Linked DNA regions of Crateriforma conspicua. The protein of the gene in region 2 interacts with the protein of the main gene of each other region in a pairwise test. Links are inferred from orthologs where the notes say so. Each region holds a gene or a part of one and is shown on either strand. Other genes may lie near its edges. The genes, in order: eno and rpe.

Region 1 (9,448 bases), 1.1 Mb from region 2 along the record:
ACACGAACGTTTTGCAGCGCGCCGCTGCGTTCACTGACGTCGACTTTGACCGACAGTTCAACCTCGGCCTCCGGCGGAAAGCTGTTTTTGATCAGATCGACCCGGCGCAATTGATTGACTCGCGCCATGCTGAAACGGTATCGCGACAATTCATCGGCGGCGCGGCGCCGCAGCGACTCGCTGCGAAGGTAAGAAACGGCGGTGTCGACGTCGTTGTTTTCCACCGCCTCGGCGACTTCGTAAACGATTTGTTCGATCTGTTCACGGTCGGTGACCAAGACGTCCGCCAGGTAGCCGGCTGCCGGGACCAGGCAGGCACCGATGATGGCGGCAATCAATACGTCACGGCGCCCAGTCTTCAGCCAGGCGGCGACGCATGCGGCGACGACGATCCCCAGCATCGCCATCGTCATCAATGGGCGTTCGGCAAGCGTTTGATACATCGGCAGTCGACGCGGGAAAAGAAGAAGCGTTCAGACATTTGTATCGTAACGGACCGCCCATCGTCGGCTTTCGCTCCGCGAAAGTTAGCGTTCGGCGGGCCCTCCCCGGAATCTCGTTCCTCGATTCCGACCCTCCCGCAAGGCGGGAGGGTGAAGTGCACGTCTTAGCCGAACATGCCAGCGTCGGGTGCAGTGCCGAAACAGCGGTACCCGCGGCTAGCGCCCTGCGGCTCACAAAGTCGCCTTTCGCTCCGCGAAAGTAGCGTTCAGTCACGTTGCCGAAACAGCGGTACCCGCGGCTAGCGCCCTGCGGCTCACAAAGTCGCCTTTCGCTCCGCGAAAGTAGCGTTCAGTCACGTTGCCGAAACAGCGGAACCCGCGGCTAGCGCCTTGCGGCTCACAAAGTCGCCTTTCGCTCCGCGAAAGTTAGCGTTCGGTCACATCGCCGAAACGGCGGAACCTGCGGCTCGGGGTCTGTGGCCCTAGCCCTTCAGTTTGGCAGCAAACAGCGGGCCACCGTACAGGGCGTGATCGCCCAAGGCTTCTTCGATACGAAGCAATTGGTTGTACTTCGCCATCCGGTCACTACGGCTGGCCGAACCGGTCTTGATTTGTCCGGTCGACAGAGCCACGGCCAAATCGGCGATGGTCGAATCTTCGGTTTCACCACTGCGGTGGCTGGTCACCGAGGTGTAACCGTTACGGCCGGCCAAATGGATCGCGTCGATGGTTTCGGTCAGCGTTCCGATCTGGTTGACCTTGATCAGGATGCTGTTGCCGATGCCTTCGTCGATCCCGCGTTGCAGCCGTTCGACGTTGGTGACGAACAAATCGTCGCCGACCAATTGAACCTTGTCGCCGATCTTGTCGGTCAGCTTCTTCCAGGTTTCCCAGTCGTCTTCGCTGCAACCGTCTTCGATGCTGCAGATCGGGTACTTGCTGCACCAGTCGGCCAAGAAGTCGACCATTTCGTCGCCCGACAGCTTTTTGCCATCGATCGAGTATTGCTTGGCATCGGCGTCATAGAACTCGGTCGACGCGGCATCCAAAGCGATCCAGACTTGTTCGCCGGCTTTGTAGCCCGCTTGGTCGATCGCTTGCATGATGACGTCCAGAGCTTCCTGGTTGCTCTTCAAGTCCGGCGCGAAACCGCCTTCGTCACCCACGGCGGTGTTGTAACCCTTGCCCGACAAGACCTTTTTCAGGTTGTGGAAGATCTCCGTGCCGCAGCGAAGCGCGTCGCTGAAGCGGTCAAAGCCCAGGGGCATGACCATGAATTCTTGAACGTCGACGCTGTTGTCGGCGTGTTCACCACCGTTGATGATGTTCATCATCGGGGCGGGCAACATGCGGGCGCCGGCACCGCCCAGGTAGCGATACAGTTGTTGGTCGGTCGACGAAGCGGCGGCGTGGGCGACGGCCAGCGAAACACCCAGGATCGCGTTGGCGCCCAAGTTTTTCTTGTTCGGCGTGCCGTCCAGTTCCAACATGCGATGGTCGACGGCGGCTTGGTCGGTCGCGTCCATGCCTTGCAGGGCTTCGGCGATCGTGGTGTTGACGTTTTCAACCGCTTGCGAAACGCCTTTGCCCATGAAGAACGACTTGTCGCCGTCACGCAGTTCCCAAGCTTCGTGGACACCGGTGCTGGCACCGCTGGGCACCGCGGCGCGGCCGACGGCACCGTCTTCCAACATGACGTCACATTCGACGGTCGGGTTGCCGCGGCTGTCCAGAATTTGCCGTGCGTGGATGGCTTCGATCAGAGTCATGGATGCCTCGCGTTTTTTGATGCGGGATGGAGTGGAAAATCCGTGAAATGGTTTGGTCAGTTCGACACGATTGCGTCGCGTCCGCTGGGCTGCCGCGTCGATCGACGCAGGTGGCACATTTCCGCGCCGGCCCTCGTTGTCTTGGGCGGCGGCATTCTGTCCAATCCGACTGCGGATGAACACCCGACGAAACGCCCGAATGTGCCCCAGATGCACTGCCGAGTGTTTTCGCCACGCTCCGTCCCCGCCCCATCCGACCAGCCTTCACACGCAGTTAGGGAATCCAATCGATGTTTACCGGGATCGTCGAATCGCTGGGCCGCATTGCAAAAATCACCGACCAGCCGCCGGGAAAACTGTTTTCGATCGACGCCGGTGAATTGGCCAAAGGGGCGGCGATCGGCGATAGCGTCGCGATCAATGGTTGTTGTTTGACCGTTGTCGCCATCGACGGTGGCGTGTTGGGATTCGAAGCGGGCGAAGAAACCCTGTCCCGAACCAACCTGGGGGCCCAAGAGGTCGGCAGCCGAGTCAACCTGGAACGCGCCCTGGCGGTCGGCGATCGCTTGGGGGGACACTATGTCACAGGTCACGTGGACGAATTGGGCACCTTGCTGGATCGTCGCGAAGACCCGCCGTGGGCTTTTTTAAGATTCGGCGTGTCGAAAAAACTGTCCTCGCAAATCGCCGACAAAGGCAGCATCGCGATCGACGGCGTCAGCCTAACCGTGGTCGACGCGGACCCCGATTCGTTCACCGTCGCCTTGATCCCACACACCCTGGAAGTCACCACACTGGGATTTCGCAACGTGGGCGACAAAGTGAACTTGGAAAGCGATGTGTTGGCGAAGTATGTCCAGCGCAGCCTGATCACCGGTGTCAAAGGCCCCGATGTCCCCGGCGAATCATCCGATTAGTCGACGGACCAAAGAAACAGCGTTTGCGAAACCCCTTCTAAACCCGGAACGAATTTCTTGTCCGAACCGTCGCGTCAAACCGCCACCTATCTGTCACGCCGTCTGACCGCGGCCGGCCTGAAACCGCTGAGCCGTTTCGGCCAGAATTTCTTGATCGATTTGAACTTGGTCGACCTGATCGCCAATTCAGCCGAATTGACCAAGGATGACGTGGCGCTGGAAATCGGCACCGGTGTGGGATCGCTGACCCAGCGGCTGTCGGACCGTGCCGGTGCGGTGTTGTCGGTGGAGATCGACAATCACTTGTTCGAACTGGCCGGTGAAGAATTGGCGGATCGCTCCAACGTCAAACTGATTCACGGCGACGCGCTGAAGAACAAAAACACGCTGCGCGACGAAATCATGTTGAACGTCCGCCAAGCGATGTCACAGCTGGGCGAAAACGCTAGGTTCATGCTGGTCGCCAATCTGCCCTACAACGTGGCGACGCCGATCATCAGCAATCTGATGTTGGAAACGCCGCCGCCGGACCGAATCGTCGTGACGATTCAAAAAGAATTGGCCGATCGCATCATGGCGGTGCCGTCGACCAAGGATTACGGCGCGCTGTCGGTGTGGTTGCAAGCGATCAGTGATCCGACGTTGGTTCGTGTGCTGTCGCCCAAGGTGTTCTGGCCGCGTCCCAAAGTCCATTCGGCAATCTTGCGGTTGGATCTGGATCGCCAGCGCTACGAAAGCTTCGAAGACTTGCGTTACTTTCACGACACCACGCGAGCGTTGTTCTTTCACCGCCGCAAGTTTTTGCGCAGCGTCGTCGTCAGCGCGATGAAAGGCCGGTTGGAAAAGGCGGACGTCGACGAAGTGTTGGCGGACCTGGGCCATGACGAAACGACACGTGCCGAAGCGATGGCCGTGCCCGAAATCGTGCGGCTGGTCGAAGCGATCCGCGTTGCCGAAGACGCCAAATCAGAAAACGTTTGAGCGTCTGGCGTCGAATGAGCGTCTGGCGGCCAATCGCCAAGTTGTCCGGGATATGGCGTCGGGGCTTACCCGTTGAACAGGACCGCACGGGCCAATTGCAGCCACGCTTTGCCCGACCGATCGCTCATGTCGAAATCTTTGGTCGGGATGTACGCCTTGCGTTGGTCGACAATGCGAACCGGAACGGGCGAACGTTCGGCCAATTGTTCGACTTGCCGGCGGTTGCCGTAGTTCAGCACAATGAATCGTGCATCGCTGGTGACTGAATGGATTTGCCACGCGGCCGCATCCAGACGCAGTTCGACCAGCTGTAACATCCGCTCGGCCGGCTGAGGAATCGGCCCGAACCGGTCGACCAATTCTTCTTTGATTTCGTTGATCTTCGCGACGTTGTCGATCTTGGCCATGCGGCGATACAGATCGATCTTGTGACGCAGATCGGGCACGTATTCGTCGGGCAAATACGCTTCGACCGGCAAATCGATGTCCACGTCGGCCGACAATTTGGGCGGCAGCTTTTGGGCTTGCCGAACGGCGTCTTCCAACAGGTGGCAATACAGTTCGTAACCCACCGCGGCGATGTGACCGCTTTGTTGGCTGCCCAGCAGATTGCCGGCGCCGCGGATTTCCAGGTCTCGCATCGCGATGGCAAACCCGGCGCCCATTTGGCTGTAATCTTCGATCGCCCGCAGACGTTTGCTGGCTTCGGGGCTGAGGTGTTTCCGGCGGCTGACCAACAGGTAACAGTACGCTTGGTGTTTGTAGCGTCCGACACGGCCACGCAATTGGTGCAGATCGCTCAGCCCATACTTGTCGCCTTCGTCGATGAACATTGTGTTGGCGTTGGCGATGTCGATCCCGCTTTCGACGATCGTGGTGGCCAGCAACAAGTCGAACTTGTGATCGATAAAGTCGATCATGACTTGTTCCAATTCGCCTTCGCCCATTTGACCGTGGCCGATCCCGATGCGAAGCTCCGGTACAATGTTGCGCAACCGGTCGGCCAGTTCGTGCATGTCGCCGATGCGGTTGTGGACAAAGAACATTTGGCCGCCGCGGTTCAATTCGCGAACCATCGCGCTGCGGACCATCTTGTCGTCCCAGCGGGTGACCTTCGTTTCAACGCTCATCCGTTCGGCCGGCGGCGTTTCCAAGTTGCTGATGTCTCGCACACCGACCAACGCCATGTGCAACGTCCGTGGGATCGGCGTGGCGGACAACGTCAACACGTCGACGTTGTTGCGATGATTTTTCAGACGTTCTTTGACTTCGACGCCGAAACGTTGTTCTTCGTCGACGATCACCAGCCCCAGGTTGGCAAAGCGGACGTCTTTGCCGGCGATCCGGTGGGTGCCCACGATGATGTCGGCTTCACCGCTGGCGATCCGCTTGACCGTCGCGCGGGTGTCGGCGGGCGAAACGAACCGCGACAGCTTGGCGATTTCGATCGGAAATTCCGCCATCCGTTCGCGGAACGTGTTGTAGTGCTGTTCGGCCAGCACGGTGGTCGGCACCAGCACGGCGACTTGGTATCCCGACGTCACGGCTTTGAATGCCGCCCGCATCGCGACTTCCGTTTTGCCAAAGCCGACGTCGCCACAGATCAGGCGGTCCATCGGCCGGGCGCTTTCCATGTCGTCCTTGATCGCTTCGATCGCGGCCAATTGGTCGGGCGTTTCGGTGTAGGGAAAACTGGCGTCGAATTGTTGTTGCCAGGTGTTGTCGGGGTCGAAACTGATCCCGCGGCGGGCTTGGCGTTGGGCCTGCATCTCGATCAGTTCGGCGGCCATGTCAGTGACCGCCGATTCGGCCGCCTTGCGGTGATTGGCCCAAGCCTGGCCGCCGATTTTGGCCAGCCGTGGTCGGGTCTTCGATCCGCCGATGTATTTTTGGACCAGACCGATCCGTGATGCCGGCACGTAGATCTTCGTCCCGCCGTCGTATTCGATGGTCAGGTGTTCGACGTGCTGGCCGTTCTTTTCGATCTGACGCAGCCCGCGATACAGACCGATCCCGTGGGACAGGTGCACGACCAGATCGCCGACTTGCAGTTGCAAGAAATTCTGGATCGGCTTGCCGCGTGCCCGCGTCTTGCCCCGACGCACGGGGCTGCGGTGAAACAGTTCGGCGCCGGTCAGCACCAGCGCGCCGGCCGACGGCAACCGAAAGCCGCCCGACAGGTCCGCCACCGTCATGTGCAACCGGCCTTCGGCGGCGGCGCGAGTGGGCTGTAGCAATTCCGTCAGCCGTTGTCCGTCGGCGGGCGTGTCACCGACGACGATCACGTGATGATCGGCCGCGATCGTGTCGACTTTCTTTTGGGTTTCCGAAAGCTCGCTGGCAAAGCTGTCGGCCGACGCGGCGTCCAGCGACAACAGTTCATCGCCGGTCGCTTCGGGGAAATCGTCGGCCGTGACCACACGGTGGCTGGTCATCGACGCGATCAATTCGTCCATCGTCACGAACCGAGACGGATCGACCACACGGCGCAGCAGTGCATCGGCCGATGACGCACATCCTTGGGGATCAACGACCACAACGACCGTGTCGGCGGGCAAGTAGTCGCTGATCGGGCCCTGTTGTTCGGGCGGCATCGCGGGCGTTTCGTCCAGCGGGTCAGCCGTGGATGCACCGATCGCGGCCAGCTCGATTTCGGTGACCGATTCGATGCTACGCTGGCTGGACAGATCAAACGTGCGGATGGATTCGATTTCGTCGCCGAACCATTCCACGCGAATCGGCAACGGCTGATCCGGCGAATAGATGTCCAGCAAGCCGCCGCGTGTGGCGAACTCGCCGGGGAACTGGACCGCGGTGGTGCCGGCAAAGCCCGCTTCGGCCAGCCAAGCCCGCACGTCCTCCGGTGCAAGCGTCTGTCCGACTTTTAGCGTGCGGGTGCTGTCGGCCAGTTTTTGTGGCGTCGGGACTTTCTGGATCGCCGCGCCGATGAACGCGGTGACCAGCAACGGTTCCGGCGAATCGGCGTCGCGCGAACGAAGACGCTGCAGGACCTGCAGCCGATCGGCAAAGTCGACGTCGCGGATCGTCGCGCCGCTGCCGTCGCCGGCCGACAGCGGCAGCGCGACCGCATCGGTCAGTCCGAATGACCGAGCGTCGGTGGCCACGATTTCGGCGTCGGCCGCTTGGGGCAGCAGCATCAGGATGTGAGGCGTGCTGCGGGCGATCGCCGCGGCCAACAACGCGCGGATGCCGCCCCAAACACCGCCGAAACCCATCGGCTGGTCCGGTTTCAGCCCGCGCATGCGCACACTGACGCCCGCCGCGTCGTCGATCAACGCGGGCAGGTCGGACAGTTGGCGGATGGTCACCGGTTTGCGACGGCCGGTGGTTTTTCCGCGGCGGCTGGTTTTCTTGGCTGCGGTCAAACGATCGCGTCGCTTGAGCAGGGGACGGAAAGGACGCACTGGGTGTTGTGCGAGACAAAAAAAAGTATCGTGTGCGGGCAAGATGCGACACCCGAAAGATGCCGCTTCGCCGAAATCGGCCGGTTGATCGACCGTCGGCGACCGCTTGTCAGCACCCCCGCGATTTGGCGTCGCAATCCTTCCCCCATCCCCTTCCCCAACGAACGGCTTGTCCAGAAACATGAGTATCGGAATCGGAATCGTCGGCGCCGGAATGATCTCCAACTTTCACGCCAAAGCCATCGCCGACGCGGCGGGCTGTCACCTGGCGGCCGTGTGTGATCGCATTCCCGAAGCCGCCACGGCGTTCGCCGAAAAATACGGCTGTAACGGACACGGTTCGATCGAAGCCATGTTGGACGATCCCAGCGTCGATGCGGTCGCGGTTTGCACGCCCAGCGGCGCGCACCTGGATCCTGCGTTGGCGGCCGCCGCGGCGGGCAAGCACGTGATCGTTGAAAAGCCGCTGGAGATCACCACCGAACGCTGTGACCAAATCATTCAAGCGTGCGAAAAGGCCGGCACCAAGTTGGTCGTGACCTTCCAAAGTCGTTTTCATCAGTCCAGTCTGCTGATGAAAAAGGCCGTGGAAGATGGCCGATTCGGGACCGTCACGATGGGCGACGCTTATGTGAAGTGGTTCCGCAGCCAAGAGTATTACGACAGCGGCGCTTGGCGTGGCACGTGGGCGCTGGACGGTGGCGGCGCGCTGATGAACCAAGCCATCCACAGTGTGGACTTGTTGGTCTGGCTGATGGGTGACGTCGAAGAAATCAGCGCGATGACTGGTACGCTGACGCACGAGCGAATCGAAGTGGAAGACGTCGCGGTTGCCACGCTGAAGTTCAAGTCGGGGGCCTTGGGTGTGATCGAAGCCACCACGACCGCGTATCCCGGCGCGCTGAAGCGGATCGAGATCGCCGGCAGCAACGGATCGGCCGTGTTGGAAGAAGAAGACCTGATCCAGTGGGACTTTGCGGACGAAACCGACGCGGACCGTCAGATCCGTGATTCGATGCAAGGCAATACCGAATCCGGCGGCGGTGCGGCCGACCCATCGGCAATCGACCACAAGGGACACACGAAGGTCTATGAAGAATTGGCGGCGTCGATCGCCGAGAATCGAATGCCGTCGATCAGTGGTCAGGAAGGTCGTCGCAGCGTCGAAGTGATCCGCGCGATCTACGATTCGGCTCAGTCCGGTCAACGCGTCAAGCTGTAAGCGACCGTCCGGGACGCGGCCCACAAAGTCGCCTTTCGCTCCGCCGAAAGTAGCGTCCGCCGAATCGGTTCAGGCCAGTCGGCGAAACATCCCAAACCCGCGGCTAGCGCCCTGCGGCTCACAAAGTCGCCTTTCGCTCCGCCGAAAGCAGCGTCCTCCGAATCGGTTCAGGCCAGTCGGTGATTCCAAACCCGCGGCTAGCGCCCTGCGGCTCACAAAGTCGCCTTTCGCTCCGCCGAAAGTAGCGTCCGCCGAATCGGTTCAGGTCAGTCGGCGAAACATTCCAAACCCGCGGCTAGCGCCGTGCGGCTCACAAAGTCGCCTTTCGCTCCGCCGAAAGCAGCGTCCTCCTCCTGCCGATGCCCGGCCGCCGATCCGGCTGGGCAGAGGCCGGCGATTGTGCCGCAGCTTCGCTCGGGGTTGCTCGCTTGTTGACAGCTTGAGTGTCTGCGACAGTGTGCGCTTGATCTCCACGGGCGGATCCCAAGCCGGCGGCGCAATGGGATATATTGACGATCCGCTGCCAAAGCACGGAACGCCCCAGGAAGCCCCCACCACAGGAAGACGACTGAGAAACGATGAGCACCGACGAGATTTTGATGGACGCCGAAGAACGCATGGAAAAGGCGGTCTCCGTGCTGGGCAACAACCTTTCGGGAATTCGCACCGGTCGGGCCACTCCGGGCTTGGT
Region 2 (9,267 bases):
TTCCCCGGTCGTTTGGATGTAGGCATCGACCGGCCAAGGAGCCAGATTGCCCAGCGTCAAAAAATCGGGACGCTTCGTGGCATCCACCGCAGTGCGATTGTCGCCAGTTCTGTCAATTGGTTCAGTTCCGCCGTGCTTGTCATCGACGCGATGGGCGCGTGCGATCACGTAGTCGTGGTGCGAATCAGCGGCCGCCAGCAACGCTCCGTCGCCAGTGGGCAGGGCGGTGAACCGCCGCAACGTGGCCCAAATGCGATCGTCGGACGGCAAAAAATCCGGTGTCACGTGCAGCAAGACAACGTCGGGGTCCAGACGAGCGATCCCCATCTGCAGGTCGCGCCACACCGCTTCCCCCATCGCCGTGGGTTGCCCGATGCCATGGGGCGGTTGTCCACACCACAACGCAATTGGCCGGTCGTGTTGATGATCGACCCGTTCGCGGCGGGGGCATCGCAACCGACTGGCAACCGTGTAGGCCTCTCGTCCCATCGCATAGACATCCACCGTTTCCAGTGATGCGATTGACGATGTCGTTGACGACACCCACGTTGCCCAACCGGGGTCCCGAACAGGCTCGGGTGCATCCTGATGTTCGCCTTGATTCACAGACTCAGCGGACGGTGATTGCATCGTCTGCTGATCGGACGTCAACAGATGACCTTCGGTGCATCGACACCCGCTGGACTCCAGCACGGACCGCAGGATTCGTCGGGGATGCGGCGACAATGAATCCGAAACCACCACGCCGTCGATTCCCATCGTGCGTACAAAATCAACGCACCGCTGGGCGGCAACCCAGTCTTTCTGGGCCTGGCAGGTGGCATCGACAAATTCGTCCTGCAGGGATCGCCAATCGACATCGCCGGTCCATCGCGCCGACCAGTCCGGCGACGTTACCGCCAAGTGGACTTGCCGCCCGCCGGCGATCTTATGCGTACGATTCTGGTTGTTGGTCGGGGAAGGAATGGTGGTCGATTCCAATTCGATCGAGCGAATCAGCACGTCGCCGGGCCCATCGTTGGTCACCGCCAAACGAAAGGTGTCACCGGCACCACGCACCAGCATGCTGGTTTCTTCCCAGCGATCCGCATCGGGATCCAGACCATCGGCCGCGCGATCACCGCTGGCAATGACGCGACAAACCGCGGCATCGCTTGCCCCCGCTTGTTCCGCTGCAACCGTCAACACCGATCCGATGGGTCCGGCGTGACGGATCCGAATCCGATAAAGCCGGCGGTCGTCGGGTCCATTTCGCCCCAACAATTGCCGAGGGTCCAGTTGTCGTGCATGAACCAGTTGCCGAGGATCAATTAACTGGCGTGGATCCAAAAGACTGGACCCGGCATACAGTTCCAACTGGATTGACTGAGTGGCATTCAACTTGGCCGCCAACGAATCCCCCTTGCCCACCGCAGGCAGATTCAAAAGTGGGTTGGGGGTCATCCCTGGCAAATGTGGCAATGCCGAACCGGTGATGGGGTTGGACTTGGGCATCCAGCGGTTGAAAGGACGCAGCGGATCGCCGCCCGCCCGAACCGCGTCCTCGCTACGCCACGTCACCGCGGCAATCGCTTCATCGGAAAGCTGGTCGCCGGTCCATGTTTCGGAGTGTTCGGTTTTGACGTCGGCCGCGTTGACTTTGGTTTCCGGCAACACGACCAAGGTCAGCCGGGTCATCGGCATCAACTCGGTCGCTTTGCGGAATCGATTCCAAGTCGAATCGACAATGTCGGTCAATTGAATCCGCAGCTCGTGGACGCCGGCCGCCAAATCATCGGGCAGGTCCACGGTGATCGTTTCGGTGGAACCCTGGTCATCCCAGGCCGAAGTCGCGGTTTGTCGATCCACATCACGATGCGGTTGAACCGACAGCAGTCGTGCGATGAAGCGAACCGATTGTCCGGTGGTCGCATCACTTCGCGTTGCTTGAATTTGAACTTGGGATGCTGCACGCGGCTTCAGAAACACGGGCGTCTTGGTCGAAACGGGCCGGTCATCAATGACCAGTGACCAAGTCGGTTCCGGGGGCGACGCGGCCGCAGGGGTAACGTCTTGGGACGATTCATCCGCCCCCACCGTGGCCCACAGCAGAGTGCCCAGCAGCAATGCACCGGCGCAGACGCCGCGTCCGATCCACATCCCAGACGACTCGGGTCGTCGGGTGTGATCAGTACAGGCGTTGCAATTCGGTTGGTTGGCCGAATGCGATCGGCGAAGACATCCTTGTCCGTTCATCCATCGCGCAGGTCGGTTCTCCGGCGGGCTTCCGTGAAAGCGGCCTGGGGCTGCCGGCGGGCTTCAGGCCATCACAAACGGTCGCAGCGTATCTGAACTTCTGTCTTCGGGTAAACAGCGAATCGGCGACGGTTGGCCTAAGATGGCATGCCTTCTTGCGTCCCCCCCTCCTTGAACACGCGTTGCCGAGTCCTTCCGACATGCCGTTTTCCCGTTCCAGACGTCCCGCCCGCGGCCCTGCGCCGGTGATCCTGTTTTGTTGTTTCCTTGCCGCAGCGGCCCGCCCACTTGACGCACAACCGGCCACCGAATCGCAGCCGAATCGGTTGAATGTGGTGTTCATCCTGTGCGACGACCACCGCTTCGATTGTCTGGGCGCGGCCGGTCATCCGTTTTTGGAAACGCCCCATTTGGACGCCCTGGCCGATTCGGGGACTCGATTGACGTCGGCGTACGTCACCACGTCGCTTTGTTCGCCCAGTCGCGCTTCGATTTTGACCGGCCAGTACGCCCACAACCACCACGTGATCGATAACTATCACGAAGTCGATCCAAATCTGAGTTTCTTTCCCCAGGACCTTCAAGCCGCCGGGTACCAAACCGCCTTCATCGGCAAATGGCACATGGGTGGCGACGACGACCAGCCCCAACGTGGATTTGATCATTGGATTTCATTCAAAGGGCAGGGGACTTACTGGCCGGACGGTCACGGCACGACACGAGAAGTGCCTCAGACGACCTATGACGGTCTGAACATCAACGGCCAACGTGTGAAGCAAAACGGTTACATCACGGACGAACTGACCGACTACGCAGAAGACTGGCTGAACCAACTGGACCCGGACCGGCCGTTCTTTCTGTATGTCAGTCACAAAGCGGTCCATGCGGACTTTGTGCCGGCGGATCGTCACCGCGGGCGGTACGACGACCAACCCTTGCCGATCACCATCCCCAGTGACGAAACGTTGCACCGGGGCGCGATTCCGATGTGGGTGCGGAATCAACGCAACAGCCGGCACGGCGCGGACTTCGGATACAACCTGGCCGATTTTGATCCCGCGGTCTACTACCGGCGGTACTGTGAATCACTATTGGCGGTGGACGATGGCGTCGGACGTTTGATGCAATGTTTGCGTTCCATCGACGCGGCAGACAACACCCTGGTGATTTACATGGGCGACAACGGATTTCAATTCGGCGACCACGGCCTGATCGACAAACGCACCGCGTACGAAGCGTCGGCGAAGGTTCCTCTGTTGTTCCATGCACCGGGACGTGTGCCGGCGGGCAAAGAGTTTGACGGGTTGGTCGCGGGCATTGATATCGCGCCGACGATTTTGGAAGCGACCGAATCGAAACCAATGACCTCGATCGACGGAACCAGTTTCTGGAAACCGTTGTGCCAAGCGGACGCTTCGCCTTTGGCCGACCGGACGTTGTTGTACGAGTACTATTGGGAACGCAACTATCCTCACACACCCACACTGCATGCGGTTCTTGGCGGCCGATACAAATACATCCGCTGTCATGGACTGTGGGACAAGGATGAACTGTATGACTTGCAAACGGACCCTGACGAACTGGTCAACCTAATTGATGCACCGGAGCACCAGAACCGCGTCGCGAAAATGAACCGACGCCTTTGGGAAATGCTGGAACAGACCGACGGGATGGAAGTTCCATTGCTGGAAGACCGGGGACCACGTTTCCCATGGCGTCATCCCGACAAGACGGACGCGGCCGAATTTCACGACGATTATTTTCACCGCAGCGAGCCGCCGCGCAGGCCTTGATGTCGGGCGTGAGCCGGTTCGGCCGTGGCGATGGCCGACCGTTTCTCGATTGAGTGGGAACCGAGCCCACCAGTGTCGGATCCCCCGATGGCGGACGGCTGTTTTGCATCGAATTGGCCCAACGCGAGGTTGGTGCCCAAAAACCGCACCCACGAAAATCGGATTTTACGGAAAAATCGCAACCTTTAGGCCAGATTCCCAAATGAAGAATCGCCGAGTTTCACGGACTCGGCGGCCATTTCGGGGGAGGCTTCAGCCGGGGATCAGGGAATTCGCCGATTGACACCCGGCCGGCTTCTCTGCAGTCTGTTCCGCCACTTGGCCCGTGAACGCCATTTGCGACCACACACCATCGACACCGCCGATCGAACGACGGGATCTTGGAACGGGGTTTGCGAAAACGCCTTGGACGCCAGTCAGCCGACTGACACCATGGCATGGGGGATGCGGGCTTGGCGTCATCTTTTTCGTCCGGTGCCCGGCGGCATAACCGCCGGGCCGATGGTCGGCGAAGGTGGCTTTGTGAACTCGACGCGAGAGACTGCATGTCTTCTGACGCCAACCGCAATCGATCTGAACGAATCCGCGTGTTTCGCGAGTCAACGCCGATGGTGTTGCCGAGCGTTCTGAACGCGGATTTCGGAGATCTGGGCGGTGAACTCCAGCGACTGACCGATGCCGGTGCCCGGGCGCTTCACCTGGACGTGATGGACGGTCACTTTGTGCCCAACCTGACGTTCGGCATGCCGATCGTCGAAGGGTTGCGACGCCACACCGATTTGCCACTGGACGTGCATTTGATGATCAGCGATCCGCTGCGTTACGCCGGACCGATGGTCGATGCGGGCGCCGACATGCTGACCTTTCATGTCGAAGCGGTCGACGATCCGGCGGCCGCGGCCCAGTCGATTGCCGACCTTGGCGTCGCGGTCGGGGTCGCGATCAACCCGGACGCGTCGATGGACCAATTGGAACCATGTTTGGACCACGTCGACATGGTTTTGATCATGAGCGTCCAAGCCGGCTTTGGCGGACAAGCCTTCAACCCGATCGCGTTGGAACGTCTTCGTTCGCTTCGCAATCAATACCCGGATTTGTTGCTGGAAGCCGACGGTGGCATCAAAGCGTCGAACATTGCCGACGTTCGTGCGGCAGGTTGTGATTGCTTCGTCGTCGGATCGGCGATTTTGAAAAGCGACGACTACGGCAAAGCGATCGACGAACTGAATGACCAGATCGCTTCGGCAAACCCGTCCGGTGCAAACATCAGCCCAGGACAGGAGGCCACACGATGATGTTGTTGTCACGCGCCCCACAGCGGGCCGAAGTCCTGTTGATTCGCCCCGGTTCCACCGAGTTCGATGAACAGGGTCGCATCAAAGGCAGCCTGGACATTCCGCTTAGCAAGTCTGGCAAGCGCGAAGTCGCGTCGATGGCGTCCGAACTGTCCAACCTGAACGTCGGTGTGATCTATGCATCGCCCTGCCGGTCGGCGCAACAGACGGCGAAGCGGTTGGCCGAAGGTCGCGACGTGCGGGTCAAGACGATCGAGTGCTTGCGTAACATCGACCACGGCTTGTGGCACGGGAAGTTGATCGAGGAAGTCCGCCGCAACCAACCGCGGGTCTATCGCGCCGGTCAAGAATCGCCCGACGATTTTTGTCCCCCCGAAGGCGAACCCATCTCGATGGCCAAGGAACGCGTTCGCAAAGGCATTCGCAAGCTCCTCCGCCGTCCCGGGGGCTGCGTGATCGCAATGATCGTCCCCGATCCCCTGGCGACGTTGGTCGAAAGCTGTCTGCGCGGCGAACAGCTGAGCAATCTATGGCAGGCCGAAACGCGGGCCGCCGACTGGACGCTGATCGAAACCACCACCGCGTGACCCGGACCCGGCCCGGCACCGACGGGCCGAAAATCCCCTGGAACCGTTAAATCCGTTCCCTGGGGTGGGAATTCACTGGCCGACGGCATTGCTTGGTACCGGATTTGATCGGTCGCGGCCACGATCGCGTTTGCAGACCGAATACACTGCATCGCACGGTTCAACACCGCTGTTGGTTTCGTCGGTTCGATTCGGACCGATTCGACCGCCGCGGGTACTTTCGCCGCGGATCGGCGTTTGAACTGTGACAAGCCGCCGCACCTTTGACTTTTCGGGGTGACTCTTCTGGGGCCAAACGCGATGCACCGTCGTGGGGATGCCTTGGTGGACGTTGCCGAGGGTTTCGCCGCCGATGATTCGATTGCCTTCATCACCGTTTTCACATCCATCCGCGTCGGGCGGACGTCGCGTTTTGACGGCGTCGTCGATCTGTTTGGCTTGGTTCGTTGTCGCCACCGTTGACGTGCAGATCGCCCGGGCCGATGACGCCGATTCCGTCCAGCGGCCGGAGATGTGTGACAGGATCGACGCCCGCATCGAATCGGTGTGGACCGATTGGGAAATGCGTCCGTCGGCCGAGACGGATGACGCGACTTGGTGCCGACGCGTTTTTCTGGATTTGATCGGTCGGATCCCTTCGGTCGACGAACTGGAATCCTTCACCGACGATCGATCGTCACAGAAAGACGTCGCGCTGGTCCAGCGATTGTTGCACGACGAACGGTACACCGCGGAGTACGCCAATCATTGGGCAGGCATTTGGACCAATCTGCTGATCGGACGTAGTGGCGGCATGGACCGCCGATCGTTGACCGACCGCAGCGGCATGCAAAAGTACCTGCGTGATTCGTTCGCAGGAAATCGGACCTACGACAAGATCGTGTACGACATGATCACCGCGACCGGGTCGACCAAGCCCGGCACCGAGAACTTCAACGGCGCGGTGAACTTTCTGGTCGACAAAGTCAACGCCGAAAAGGGCACGCTGGCGACCAGCAGCACGTCCCGCATCTTCCTGGGCCAACAAGTCCAGTGCACGCAGTGCCACAATCACCCGTTTAATCAGTGGAAACAACAGAAGTTCTGGGAATTCAATTCCTTCTTTCGCCAAACGCGAGCCTTGCGGCGTTTCCAGTCGGGAACCCGCGACATCGATCACGCGGAATTGATCGATCAAGACTTCGCCGGCGAAGCGGGGGATCCGGATGATGCGTTGGTGTTTTATGAATTGCGAAACGGCCTGACCAAGGTCGCGTATCCGGTGTTCACCGACGGGACCGAGGTGGACGTCAGCGGATTCGTCAGCGACGTGAATCGACGGCAGGAACTGGCGCGGCTGATGCTGCAAAGCGAATTTCTGGACAAGATGATCGTCAATCGGATGTGGGCGCATTTCCTGGGATATGGGTTCACTCGACCGATCGATGACCTGGGTCCCCATAACCCGCCGACGCATCCGGAATTGCTGGACGAACTGGCTGCGGAATTTCGCCGAAGCAGTTACGACCTGAAAAAGCTGCAAGCTTGGATCACACTCAGTCGGCCCTATCGATTGTCGGCCACCAAGAACGCGACCAACGAACTGGACGATCCGTCGGTCGGCGAAACGCCCAAGTTTTCGCGTTTCTATCTGCGTCAAATGTCCGCCGAGCAACTGTATCAATCACTGTTGACGGCGACCGGTGCAACGCCCGAGGGCAGCTACGAGGAACAGGAACAACAACGACGGCGTTGGCTGCAGCAGTTTGTCGTCGCTTTCGGTACCGACGAAGGCGATGAAGCGACGACGTTCAACGGATCGATCCCGCAGGCGTTGATGTTGTTCAACGGCGAATTAACGCGGCGAGCTACCAAGACCGAGACGGGTGGATTTCTGGATCGGCTGGCCCGCACATCGAAGTCACCGCGTGAATCGGTAAGGCGCCTATTCTTGGCGGGTCTGGCACGACAGCCGACTGCACCGGAGATTCGCATCGCGGGCAAGCTGATGGCGGCCCGGGGCGGCGACCAGAAAGAAATGCTGGGCGACATGTGGTGGGCGATTTTGAACAGCAACGAATTCATCATGCAACATTGACGACCACGCCCGCACGCCAAAGCAACGCTTGACTTTTCTTCTTTTGGGAAACGGACCATGTTCTTCACCACTCCGACGGGAATGACACGGCGGCACTTCATCAGCCACTTGGCCGGATCATCCGCCATGGCCGCTTCGGCGATGACGCTGGGAAACGCGATCGGTGCCAACGCTGACAGCCTGCGGAAGAACCGCAAGGCGGCGATCCTGTTATGGATGGGGGGCGGTCCGTCGACGATCGACTTGTGGGACTTGAAACCCGGCGCACCGACGGGCGGTCCGTTCAAACCGATCAGCACGACCGGTGATGTGCAGATCTGTGAACACTTGCCGCAGGTCGCCCAGCAGATGCAACATCTGTCGATCGTCCGCAGCATGTCCACTCGCGAAGCGGACCACAATCGCGGCCGGTATTACATGCACACGGGTTTCGTTCCCAACCCGAACATTGAACACCCGACTTACGGCAGCGTTATTTCACACGAATTGATGCACCAGAGACCGGAACTGGAAATTCCCCCCTTCGTTTCGGTCGGCGGCAGCAGTGGTGGCCCTGGATTTTTGGGCATGGCATGGTCGCCGTTTTCGGTGACCAGCGACGGTCGCGTCCGAAACCTGGAAATGCGTTTGGACGACCAGCGTTTGCGTCAACGTGTCGCCGCGTTGGATTTGATCGAAAGCGGATTCATTCGACGAACCCGCGACACGCCGGCCGGCGAGCACGCCAAAGTGCTGGACAAAACCGTCGCGTTGATGACCAGCGATCAGATGAAAGCGTTTGACGTCGACAGCGAACCCGAGGCGATGAAGGAACGGTATGGGACCAACCGTTTCGGCCAAGGCTGTTTGCTGGCCCGTCGGTTGGTGGAATCCGGTGTGCCGTTTGTGGAGGTCGACTTGGGCGGCTGGGACAACCACCAGGGGATCCATGCGACCCTGCGCGATCAACGCTTGCCCGTGTTGGACCAGGCGATGAGCGCTTTGGTCGAAGATCTGAACCAGCGTGGCATGTGGCAGGACACGGTGGTCCTGTGGATGGGCGAATTCGGGCGGACGCCGCGGATCAATCAAAACGCCGGACGCGACCACTTTGCCAGGGCCTGGTCCTGCGTCGTCGGGGGCGGTTCGCTGCGAGGCGGTATCGCCGTCGGGCAAACGAATGCGGACGGAACCGCGGTGGACACCGAGCCGTATAGCAGCGAAGACCTCATGTCGACCGTTTGCCACGGCTTGGGAATTTCCACCGATAAGACCTTCACCAGCAAGAACGGCAGGCCGAT

What was found.
Region 1: the proteins of rpe (region 2) and eno interact in binary tests that used the Escherichia coli proteins (3 or more experiments, as listed by UniProt). The link is inferred for Crateriforma conspicua from one-to-one orthologs.

Annotation. Positions count from the first base shown.
Region 1 is NZ_CP036319.1:2,806,536-2,815,983, forward strand. What follows is about bases 70-2,974. They hold eno (phosphopyruvate hydratase), read right to left. Parts: upstream 2,213-2,974; coding sequence 926-2,212; downstream 70-925. Other genes in these bases: Mal65_RS10705 (hypothetical protein), read right to left, coding at 70-443; Mal65_RS10715 (riboflavin synthase), read left to right, coding at 2,503-2,974. In the rest of the region: more of Mal65_RS10705, read right to left, coding at 1-69; more of Mal65_RS10715, read left to right, coding at 2,975-3,129; 16S rRNA (adenine(1518)-N(6)/adenine(1519)-N(6))-dimethyltransferase RsmA, read left to right, coding at 3,187-4,110; mfd (transcription-repair coupling factor), read right to left, coding at 4,176-7,346; Mal65_RS10730 (Gfo/Idh/MocA family protein), read left to right, coding at 7,717-8,757; frr (ribosome recycling factor), read left to right, coding at 9,336-9,448. UniProt on the Escherichia coli protein: Catalyzes the reversible conversion of 2-phosphoglycerate (2-PG) into phosphoenolpyruvate (PEP). It is essential for the degradation of carbohydrates via glycolysis.
Region 2 is NZ_CP036319.1:1,663,764-1,673,030, reverse strand. Bases 3,725-6,448 are described here. They hold rpe (ribulose-phosphate 3-epimerase), read left to right. Parts: upstream 3,725-4,573; coding sequence 4,574-5,323; downstream 5,324-6,448. Other genes in these bases: Mal65_RS06125 (DUF1549 domain-containing protein), read left to right, coding at 6,422-6,448; Mal65_RS06130 (histidine phosphatase family protein), read left to right, coding at 5,320-5,910; Mal65_RS06140 (sulfatase family protein), read left to right, coding at 3,725-4,028. Outside these bases: Mal65_RS06145 (hypothetical protein), read right to left, coding at 1-2,139; more of Mal65_RS06140, read left to right, coding at 2,436-3,724; more of Mal65_RS06125, read left to right, coding at 6,449-7,987; Mal65_RS06120 (DUF1501 domain-containing protein), read left to right, coding at 8,045-9,267. UniProt on the Escherichia coli protein: Catalyzes the reversible epimerization of D-ribulose 5-phosphate to D-xylulose 5-phosphate.